3 regions of the Kribbella sp. NPDC049174 genome follow, and region 2 is predicted to be linked to each of the others. Evidence: riboswitches for the same ligand, from Rfam matches in the RefSeq annotation. Region 2 holds a riboswitch; each other region holds the start of a gene.
What was found. A riboswitch is a leader RNA that binds a small molecule or an ion and turns the genes downstream of it on or off. The one in region 2 is predicted to bind S-adenosylmethionine.

Region 1: another riboswitch for S-adenosylmethionine. It lies ahead of thrC (threonine synthase); the one in region 2 lies ahead of ACGFIF_RS41780 (GNAT family N-acetyltransferase).
Region 3: another riboswitch for S-adenosylmethionine. It lies ahead of ACGFIF_RS04365 (aminotransferase class V-fold PLP-dependent enzyme); the one in region 2 lies ahead of ACGFIF_RS41780 (GNAT family N-acetyltransferase).

The regions. Positions count from the first base shown of each region.
Region 1 is NZ_JBICSZ010000002.1:386,442-389,693, forward strand. Features, by position in the region: gene ACGFIF_RS12360 (cation:proton antiporter) at 1-545, shown strand, start outside; gene ACGFIF_RS12365 (GlxA family transcriptional regulator) at 703-1,665, shown strand; SAM riboswitch class I at 1,731-1,871, shown strand; gene thrC (threonine synthase) at 1,882-3,150, shown strand; gene ACGFIF_RS12375 (ubiquitin-like small modifier protein 1) at 3,147-3,252, shown strand, end outside.
Region 2 is NZ_JBICSZ010000016.1:12,064-15,315, forward strand. Features, by position in the region: gene ACGFIF_RS41770 (amidase) at 1-730, shown strand, start outside; gene ACGFIF_RS41775 (hypothetical protein) at 744-1,142, shown strand; gene ACGFIF_RS41780 (GNAT family N-acetyltransferase) at 1,177-1,728, opposite strand; SAM riboswitch class IV at 1,738-1,851, opposite strand; gene ACGFIF_RS41785 (5-carboxymethyl-2-hydroxymuconate Delta-isomerase) at 1,974-2,339, shown strand; gene ACGFIF_RS41790 (NUDIX domain-containing protein) at 2,377-2,862, shown strand; gene ACGFIF_RS41795 (VOC family protein) at 2,891-3,252, opposite strand, start outside.
Region 3 is NZ_JBICSZ010000001.1:951,378-954,629, forward strand. Features, by position in the region: gene ACGFIF_RS04360 (prolyl oligopeptidase family protein) at 1-517, shown strand, start outside; gene ACGFIF_RS04365 (aminotransferase class V-fold PLP-dependent enzyme) at 528-1,892, opposite strand; SAM riboswitch class IV at 1,909-2,022, opposite strand; gene ACGFIF_RS04370 (DinB family protein) at 2,117-2,632, shown strand; gene ACGFIF_RS04375 (DUF4184 family protein) at 2,697-3,252, shown strand, end outside.

The sequences.
Region 1 (3,252 bases), on a different contig from region 2:
CCGACTCGCGTGAACCCGTGCTGGCCCTCGCGATGACGCTGGGCGTCTACGGTCTTGCCCAGGTGCTGCACGGCTACGGCTTCGTCTCGGTGTTCGTCGCGGCGCTGGTCCTGCGTGCGGCCGAGCGAAACCACGACTTCCACGAGGATTTGCACGGGTTCATCGAGCAGCTCGAGCACATCCTCACCTGGGGGATCCTGCTGCTGCTCGGGGTGGCGATCACGGCCGGGCTGCTAGCGCCGCTGACCCTCGCCGGCGCCGCGATCGGGCTCCTGCTGGTGCTGGTGATCCGTCCGTTGACCGCCTATGTCGCCTTGGCCCGGACACCGCTGCGGCGCTCGGAGCGGTGGGTGACCGCGGCGTTCGGGATCAGGGGTGTCGGGTCGGTGTTCTATCTCGCGTACGCCGGTGCCGACTTCAGCACCGACCTGCCGTGGCTGTGGGCGACCGTCGGCTTCACCGTCGTGCTGAGCGTGGTTGTTCACGGCGTTGCGGCGACGCCTCTGATGCGGATGCTCGACGTCCGCCGCGACCAGCCTTCGTGAGCGCTTGGGCCGGCGGCTGGACACCGTGACGGACGGCCGCGGCGGCGTGGATCCCTGCTGCGAAGTCCTTCAATCCCTGGAACATGACTCCATCGTCCGAGGATCGGGCCGACCGTAGAAGTGGCGCGTACGACGACTATCGCTAAGATAATGACACATGGGTCAGCGCACAGTGTCAGTCCTCGCGTACGACGGGATGACGGCCTTCGAAGCGGGCATCGTGATCGAGGTGTTCGGGCTGGCCTGGCCGGATATCGACCAGCCCTGGTACGAGCTGAAGGTCTGTACCGAGACGCCGGAGCCGATCCGCGTCCTCGGCGGCGCCACGCTGAGCAGCCCGCACGGCCTGGAGGAATTCGCGGCCGCGGACACGGTCGTCGTCCCGAGCGTCGCGGACCCGTCCGGCGAGACCTCGCCCGAACTGATCGCCGCCCTGCAGAAGGCGCACCGCCGCGGCGCGCGGATCGTCTCGATCTGCTCAGGAGCGTTCGCACTCGCCGCAGCCGGCCTGCTCGACGGCCGCCGCGCCACCACCCATTGGCGGTACGCCGACCTCTTGAGCGAGCTCTACCCCAAGATCGTCGTGGATCCAGAGCCGCTGTACACCGACGAAGGCGACGTACTCACGAGTGCCGGTTGTGCGGCCGGTCTGGATCTGGCCATGCATCTGGTCCGCAAGGACTACGGCGCGGCCGTGGCGAACGCGGTCGCCCGCCGACTGGTGATCCAGCCGTATCGATCCGGCGGCCAGGCGCAGTACATCGAATCCCCGGTGCCGCCGGACCCCGACGACGCCTCCGTCGCCCGGAGCCTCGGCTGGGCGCTCGAACATCTCGCCGAGCCGATCGGCGTACCCGACCTGGCCAAGCAGGCCGGGCTGTCGCCGCGGACGTACCTGCGTCACTTCGTGAAGGCGACCGGGACGACGCCGGGCAAATGGCTGATCGCCCAGCGGATCCAGGCCGCCCTGACCATGCTGGAGACCGGTGACGCGCCGGTGGAGGAGATTGCGCTGGCCGCCGGGTTTGCCACCCCGGTCACGCTGCGTCACCACTTCGCCAAGCAGTTGCACACCTCGCCCTCGGCGTACCGGCGGACCTTCCGGGCCCGGCACGGCTGAGATCGGCTGTCTCGAATGGTGGGAACCGAAGACACAATATGGACCCGATTGGGTAACCTCGGGGGAGCTCATCCAGAGGGACTGAGGGAAACGGCCCGTTGAAGTCCCGGCAACCCTCCCCGTTGAGGTCCCAGTCCGGGGCCCTCGCGGCGGAACGGTGCCAAATCCGTCCCGCGCCGAGATCCGGTGTCCGGGGAAGATGAGGAGGGAACCTCCATGAGCCTGACCGCCGACTCGACCACCCACACCATCCGTGAAGGTGCCTTCGGCAACGGTACGCACCTGAGCTGTCGCGCCTGTGGGGCGAAGTCGCCACTCGGACCGTTCTACGCCTGTACCGAGTGCTTCGGTCCGCTCGAGGTCGGGTACGAGTACCCGGCCATCACCCGCGAGCAGATCGAGGCCGGCCCCAAGAACATCTGGCGCTACCAGCCGCTGCTGCCCGTCCCCGTCGACGTGGCCAGCTACCCGAACACCGAACCCGGCTACACCCGGCTGATCGACGCCGGCAACCTGGCCCGCGAGCTGGGCCTGCGGAAGCTCTGGGTGAAGGACGACTCCGGCAACCCGACGCACTCCTTCAAGGACCGTGTCGTAGCGAGTGCCTTGAGCGCCACCCGCGAGCTCGGCATGAAGGTCTTCGCCTGCCCCTCCACCGGCAACCTGGCCAACGCCGTGGCCGCTGCCGCCGCCCGGGCCGGCATCCGCTCGGTCGTGTTCATCCCGCACGACCTCGAGCGCCCCAAGGTGATCACCACCGCCGTGTACGGCGGCACACTGGTCGCCGTCGAGGGCAACTACGACGACGTGAACAAGCTGGCCTCCGAGATCGCCGGCGAGGAGGAGGGCTGGGCGTTCGTCAACGTCAACGTCCGGCCGTACTACTCCGAGGGCTCCAAGACGCTCGCCTTCGAGATCGCCGAGCAGCTCGGCTGGCGGCTGCCGCAGCAGATCGTCATCCCGGTCGCCTCCGGTTCGCAGCTGACCAAGATCGACAAGGGCTTCACCGAGCTGGGCAAGCTCGGCCTGGTCGACGCGACCGACTACAAGGTGTACGGCGCCCAGGCCACCGGCTGCTCGCCGGTCGCGCAGGCCTTCCGGGACGGGTACGACGTGGTGAAGCCGGTGAAGCCGGACACCATCGCGAAGTCGCTGGCGATCGGCAACCCGGCGGACGGACCGTACGTCCTGGACGTGGCCCGTCGTACCGGCGGCGCGATCGAGGACGTCACAGACGAGGAAGTGGTCGAGGGCATCCAGCTACTGGCCCGGACCGAGGGCATCTTCACCGAGACCGCGGGCGGGGTGACCGTCGCGACGCTGAAGAAGCTGATCGCGACCGGACAGCTCGACCCCGAGGCCGAGACGGTGATCATCAACTCCGGCGACGGGCTGAAGACGCTCGACGCCGTGGCCGACCGGGTCGGCCCCAAGGTGACCATTCCCGCGTCGTACGACGCCTTCGTGAAGGCAGGCCTGCAGTGAGCGTGAGTGTCCGGGTCCCGACCATCCTGCGCCCCTACACCCAGGGTGCCTCCTCGGTCAGCGCCGAGGGGGCGACGCTGAGCGAGGTGCTCGAGTCGCTGG
Region 2 (3,252 bases):
GACCCTGGACCACGTCGGTCTGTTCGCGGCTACCTCCGAGGACGCCCTGATCGGCTACCAGGCCGTCAGTGATCGGCCGGCGATGTCCCCGTCCGGCCGTGGTGACCGGCTTGCCGTCGGGTGGATTCCGCCAGGGGCGATCGCGGTGACGGATCCGCGGGTCGAGGACGAGACGCGACGGCTCGTGACCAGGGCCGGATTCGCCGTGGACGTCGTACGCGGGTTTCCCAAGTGGGAGCGGCGGCCGCTGTTCGAGGTCTTCTCTGCTCTTCAGGGCAAGGAAGCCTTCCGCGTGCATGAGCACCACCTCGCCGCGGATCATGACCTCATCGATCCAGAGGTGCGGGCACGTCTCCACAAGGGCGGTGACGTCAGTGACCGGCTCTATGCCCAGGCCGACGAGGCCCGGCACGAGCTCGCGGTCATGGTCGACGAGTTGCTGGCGACGTACGACGTACTGGCGTTGCCGACTGTGCCGATCGTGGCGCCGGCTGTGGGCGCTCGCCGTGTCTCCGTCGGAGGCGCCGAGCTCGAGGTCCGCGAGGCCCTGTTGTCGCTGACCTGTCTCTGGAACATGACCGGCTCGCCGGCCATCAGTGTGCCCGCGGGCCGCCTCGACGGGCTGCCGATCGCCGTACAACTCGTCTCGGCACCGGGCAACGAGCACCTTCTCTTCGCGGCCGCCCGACAGCTCGAGGTCACCCAGCAACCGGCCGAACAGGCCGGCTGACGAAAGGAGTCCCATGCCCTCGATCCAGGTCGATCTGCCGGTGACCGCCGACGAGGCCACCAAGCGGGCGTTCGCCCATCGCATCGGTCTCGTCTACGGGGAGATCATGCAGGTCCACAGGGATCTGCTCACGGTCTCGATCCACGACCTCGGCAGCGGCGGAGTGTGGCGGTGCCATGAGTCCGGTCCGCCGACAGCGTCGGCCCTGATCATGTGCGACATTCGGAAGGGCCGCCCGGCTGACGTCAGGGCCCGGCTGGCGCAGTCCCTGATTGACGCCTGTGTGGAGACCTTCGAGCTCGACGCGCTGTGGCTGAAGGTCGAGTTCACCCAGCATGACGGCGACGACATGTATCACCCGCATCTCGGCGGCTTCAACGCCGACTGGCATGGCGACGAGAGGCGAGCCTGACGGATCATCGCGTCGCGGTGGTTGCCGGTGGCAATCACCGCGACGTGTGGGTGAAGCGCGAGGCGTCAGGCCAGACCATGCGGAGGCAGGCCGGTGTGCCGTTGAGGCGGGTGGGGTCTCCGCCGGGTGGCGGCACGGTCGAGGTTTCCACACAGTCGCCACCGGTCGCGCGGTAGAAGTGCTGCGCGGCGGTGTTCTGCTCCAGGACCCACAGATACATCGCAGGGCCGTCCGCCTGATCGACGACGGTCTGTGCGGCGCGCGCCAGGAGCTGCGTGCCTATGCCGGTACGGCGTTGACTGTGGTGAACATGCAGATTGTCGACAAGGCTGCCCCACCGCGGGTCGTAATCGAACATGACGTGGACGAATCCGGCCAGCCGGCCGTCGTACTCGGCGAGGATCGTGGCGGTGCCGGTTGGTGCGGCGAGCCGTTTCGACCAGACCTCGCGGCGGTCGGCCTCGATGTCCCCGTCCAGGAACGAGTCCGCGTACGCGCCCCGGTAATGCCGCCGCCAACTGCCGGCGTGCAGGGCTGCAACGTGCTCAGAGTCGTTTGCGGTGGCTGAGCGGAACTCCACTGGCATGCGAACCTCCTTCGTGGCTTGCCCGGCACCCTGTGTGCCGAGCCTGGTCCTCACCCGGGGCACCCCACCCACGAGGAGGGTTGCCGGCCAGCAAGCCGGGGCTACACGCTGACACTCATGACCTACGGCCGAAACGGTAGCAGTCAGCCGACCGGCCTCCGCGGGAATTCCAGCAGCCGGTCGTAGTCCACCCCTCTGCCCCACTGCCACTGCGGTTGGTGCCGGTATGCCCTGATAATTGGGGTATGCCGCAGATCAGCGTTGAGTACTCAGAATCCCTGGCAGAGGCGTTCGACCGGCGCGGCTTCGCGTTGGCACTGCACCCGGCCGCGGCCGAGCTGATCGGCAGCGCCCTGCCGGGGTTCAAGACTCGCTTTCGTACGACCGGCGAGGAGGTCATCGGTACGGGCGAAGCCGGCCAGGCGATGGTTCACGTCGAGCTGGCGATCCTTCCCGGCCGGGACTCCGCTCTCAAGGACCGCCTCGGTGAGCTGACACTCGCAACGCTGTGCGACCACATCAAGCCCGGAACCGGCTTGAACATCCAGGTCACGGTGGAGGTCCGCGACCTCGCGAGCTACCACAAACGCGTCCCGAGCGAGCAGTCCTAGCCGACGCCGTCAACGCGCTCTGTGGTTGGCTGGCGAGGTGCCCGACGATGTTCATTTCACCGCGAAGCACCCCACCAAACGAGTGGCTGCCGACTGCTTGTTCACAGACGAAGCGGGTCGATTGCTGGTGCTCGAGCCGCCGTACAAGGCGACCTGGGACCTTCCCGGCGGCGTGGTCGAACGCGACGAGTCGCCACGGCTCGCCGCCCAGCGCGAGGTCCGCGAGGAGATCGGCCTCATCATCGAGCCCGGCGACCTACTGGCGGTGGACTGGATCGCGCGATCGGGCGCTTTCACCGAGATCGTGGCGTTTCTCTTCGACGGCGGTGTTCTCGCACCGGCCGATATCGGTCGGATCGTGATTGATCCGACCGAAGTGAGCTGCTTCAGGTTCGTCGCGCTCGACGAGGCTGAGCGGCTGCTCGATGCCGGGCAGTTTGTGCGGGTCGTGGCTGGGCTCGAGGCTCGGAGGTCGGCGACAACGGCGTACTTGGAGAGCGGCTCTTCACCTCGCCGTACCTGAAGTTGCCGCCGGCCACAATTGCAGGGACCTAGTTGGTGTGGGCGATCTGGATCAGGTTGCCGCAGGTGTCGTCCAGGACTGCTGTAGTGACCGGGCCCATCTCCAGCGGCTCCTGGGTGAAGGTGACCCCTAGGTCGCGCAGCCGCTTGAACTCCGCGGCGACGTCGTCCACGGCGAACGCGGCGGCGGGGATGCCGTCGTTGACGAGCGCGTCCTTGTACGGCTTCGCGGCCGGGTGGCCGTCGGGCTCCAGCAGCAGTTCGGTCCCGTCGGGGTCTTCCGGTGAGACGACGGTGAGCCAACGGTCCTCGCCCACCGGGACATCGTGCTTCTTCACGAAGCCGAGCACGTCGGTGTAGAAGCGCAGGGCCTTCTCCTGGTCGTCGACGA
Region 3 (3,252 bases), on a different contig from region 2:
CGTGGCAGAGCACCTGCGGGACACCGGCGTGACCACTCCGTCGCAGCTGGCCATTCACGGCCGCAGCAACGGCGGTCTGCTGGTCGGTGCGGCGATGACGCAGCGCCCGGACCTGTTCGCGGTCGCCCTGCCGGGCGTCGGCGTCATGGACATGTTGCGGTTCCACCTGTTCACAGTGGGAGCCGCGTGGGCCTCCGACTTCGGGCACCCGGACGACGCCGCGCAGTTCGAGGATCTGCTGGCCTACTCGCCGCTGCACCGGTTGCGCGATGGTACGGCGTACCCGGCCACTCTCGTGGTCACCGGTGACCACGACGACCGGGTGGTGCCGCTGCACAGTCACAAGTTCATCGCCGCGTTGCAGCATGCCCAGTCCTCTTCCGTACCTGTCTTGACCCGCATCGAGGTCAACACCGGCCACGGCTTCGGAAAGCCTGCCGCGATGGTCGCGTCCGAATGGGCGGACCTACTGGCGTTCGCTGCTCACCACGTAGGTCTTGTTCCTCCTGAGCAGTAGGAGGGGAGGGTCACCAGATCCGCGGGGCCTGGAGGTCGCGCGGGTCGTCGGCCGGCTGACAGCCGTGCGCGGACTCCTCGTACTCCGACCGCGGTCCGCTGGTGGCCAGCGTCCGTACGGCGTTGACGAGCCGGTCGACGTGCTCACGCGTCGTACCGAGGCCGAGGCTCGCCCGGACGGCCGTGCCGTGCTCGGGGGAGTCGGCGAGCAGGTGACCGACCAGCGGGTGCGCACAGAACTTGCCGTCGCGGACACCGATCCCGTACTCCGCGCTCAGCGCCGCGGACACCAGGGTCGAGGTCAGCCCGGCGACGGTGAAACACACCGTGCCGACCCGGTCCGCCTCCTGGCCGAAGATCGAGTACGTCGTGACGCCGGGAATCTGTGCGAGACCGGTACGGAGCCGGGCGAGCAAGCTGCGCTCGTGTTGCTCGATCGCGTCCCGGTGCTTGCTGATCGCCGCACAGGCCGAGGCCAGCGCGATGGCGCCGATGACGTTGGGGGATCCGCCCTCGTGCCGGGCCGGTCCGGTCGCCCAGACCACCAGGTCGTCGGTGACCGCCGTGGTGGCGCCGCCGCCGTAAAGGTAGGGCTCAGCGGCGTCCAGCCAGTCCGCGCGGCCGATCAGGGCGCCGGCGCCGTACGGGGCGTAGAGCTTGTGGCCGGACAGGGCGACCCAGTCGACGTCGAGCGTGGCGATGTCGACCGGCCGGTGCGGGGCGAGCTGCGCGGCATCGAGGCAGACCCGGGCACCGTGGGCCTTGGCCACGGCAGCGATCTCCGCGATCGGGAAGATCTCGCCGGTGACGTTCGACGCACCGGTGACGACGACGAGCCGCGGACCCTCGGGCGCTTCGCGCAGGGCATCGGCGACGCTGCTCACGGCCTCGTTCGGGGAGCTCGGCGCTTTGAGACGCACGGTCCGCTCGGCCGGCCAGGGGAGGAGCGCGGCGTGGTGCTCGGACTCGAACACGATCACGGTCGCGTCCGCGGGTACGGCGTGGGAGAGCAGGTTGAGCGCGTCGGTCGTCTGCCGGGTGAAGATCACCTGGTCGTCCTGACGGGCGCCGACGAAGCCGTGCACCTCGGCGCGCGCCCGCTCGTACCACTGGGTGGTGATGCGGGACGCGTAGCCGTTGCCGCGGTGCACCGACGCGTAGGACGGCAGTGCCGCCTCGACGCTGGCGCGGACCGACTCCAGACACGGCGCGCTGGCGCCGTGGTCGAAGTTGGCGTAGTCGGTGACCCGGCCGTCGGCCAGTGGGACCAGCAGGTCCGACCCGACCGTGGCGGGGATGGTGCCGGTGGCGAGCCGGGCGACCGTCGGTCGCGGCGTCGTCGTACTGGCAGGCTCGAGGATGGAGAGAATCGACATGGTGCTGCTCCCAGGAAGTCCGCGCTTGCCGAACGGGGTATCCGCACGGCCTGGTCTTCACCCGGGGCACCCCACCGCGGAGGAGGGTTGCCGGCCAGCGAGCCGGGGCTTGACGCTGGCACTCATGACCTGTCGAAGACGGTAACGAACGGGATACGGAGAACGCCAGTGGCTATCTCATGTGGTGAGATAGTCGAACACATCGTGAGACAAGTGAGGAACGCATGACCTGGAGAGCACCTGCCGTCGACCGACCGGACGGCTCGCTGACCGCGCCTGAACGCAAGCTTCTCCAGGGATATCTGGACTTCTATCGCACCACTTTGCTGTTCAAGTGCGCCGGCCTGACCGCTTCCGAGTTGGCCGAGCGGCCGTCCCCGCCGTCGAACCTCTCGCTGCTCGGGCTGATCCGGCACCTGACCAAGGTCGAGCGGATCTGGTTCCGGATCCACTTCGCCACCGAGCCCGCCGACCCGGTGTTTCCGCTGGAACTGGGTAAGGACGCGGACTTCGAGCTGATCGATCCGGCCGAGGCGCAGGCGGCGTACGAGGGATTGATCACGGAGTGGAAGCTGTCCGACGAGGCCGCGGCCGGGCGCTCGCTGGACGCCCGGTTCACCTTCAAGGGCAGGGAGTCGACGCTCCGGATGATCTACATCCATCTGATCGGCGAGTACGCCCGGCACTGCGGGCACGCCGATCTCGTCCGCGAACAACTGGACGGGACCACCGGCGCCTGACCGCCGGCGCCTCGTCCGGATTGTTGCCTAAGGCGACGACCTCCTGGTCTCCTAGGCCCTGGCCATGCCGTTCACGCTCGCCCACCCCGCCGCGGTCCTGCCCCTCATCCGGCGCCCGCTGATCGCATCGGCCTTGGTGGCAGGAGCTGTGGCGCCCGACCTGCTGTACCTGGACCCGATCTACCACCTCGCCACCCAGCAGATCCATGGCAACCTGACCCTGACGCTCACCCACAAGTTCTCGTCGGCGTTCTGGCTCGACCCCGCGATCGCGCTGATCCTGCTGGCAGCCTTCCATCTGGTCGTCAGGCGGCCACTCGCGGCCCTGGCACCACCAAGCCTTGCCAGCCGCTTCCCGGCACCACCACGCCCAACGCCCACCGTCCTCGTCTGGACCGTGATCTCCGCCATCCTCGGCGCCTTCACTCACGTGCTCTGGGACTCGTTCACCCACGGCGACGGCTACTTCGTCCGGCGTTTCCCCGACTTCTTCCGCGCCGAGGTGACCGCGACCTGGGACGTCAACCGGATCCTCCAGTACGTCAGCACCGTCGTCGGCTGTGTGATCCTCGCCATCTGGCTCTGCCGCTGGTACCGGCGCACCTCGCCGGTGAACCCGA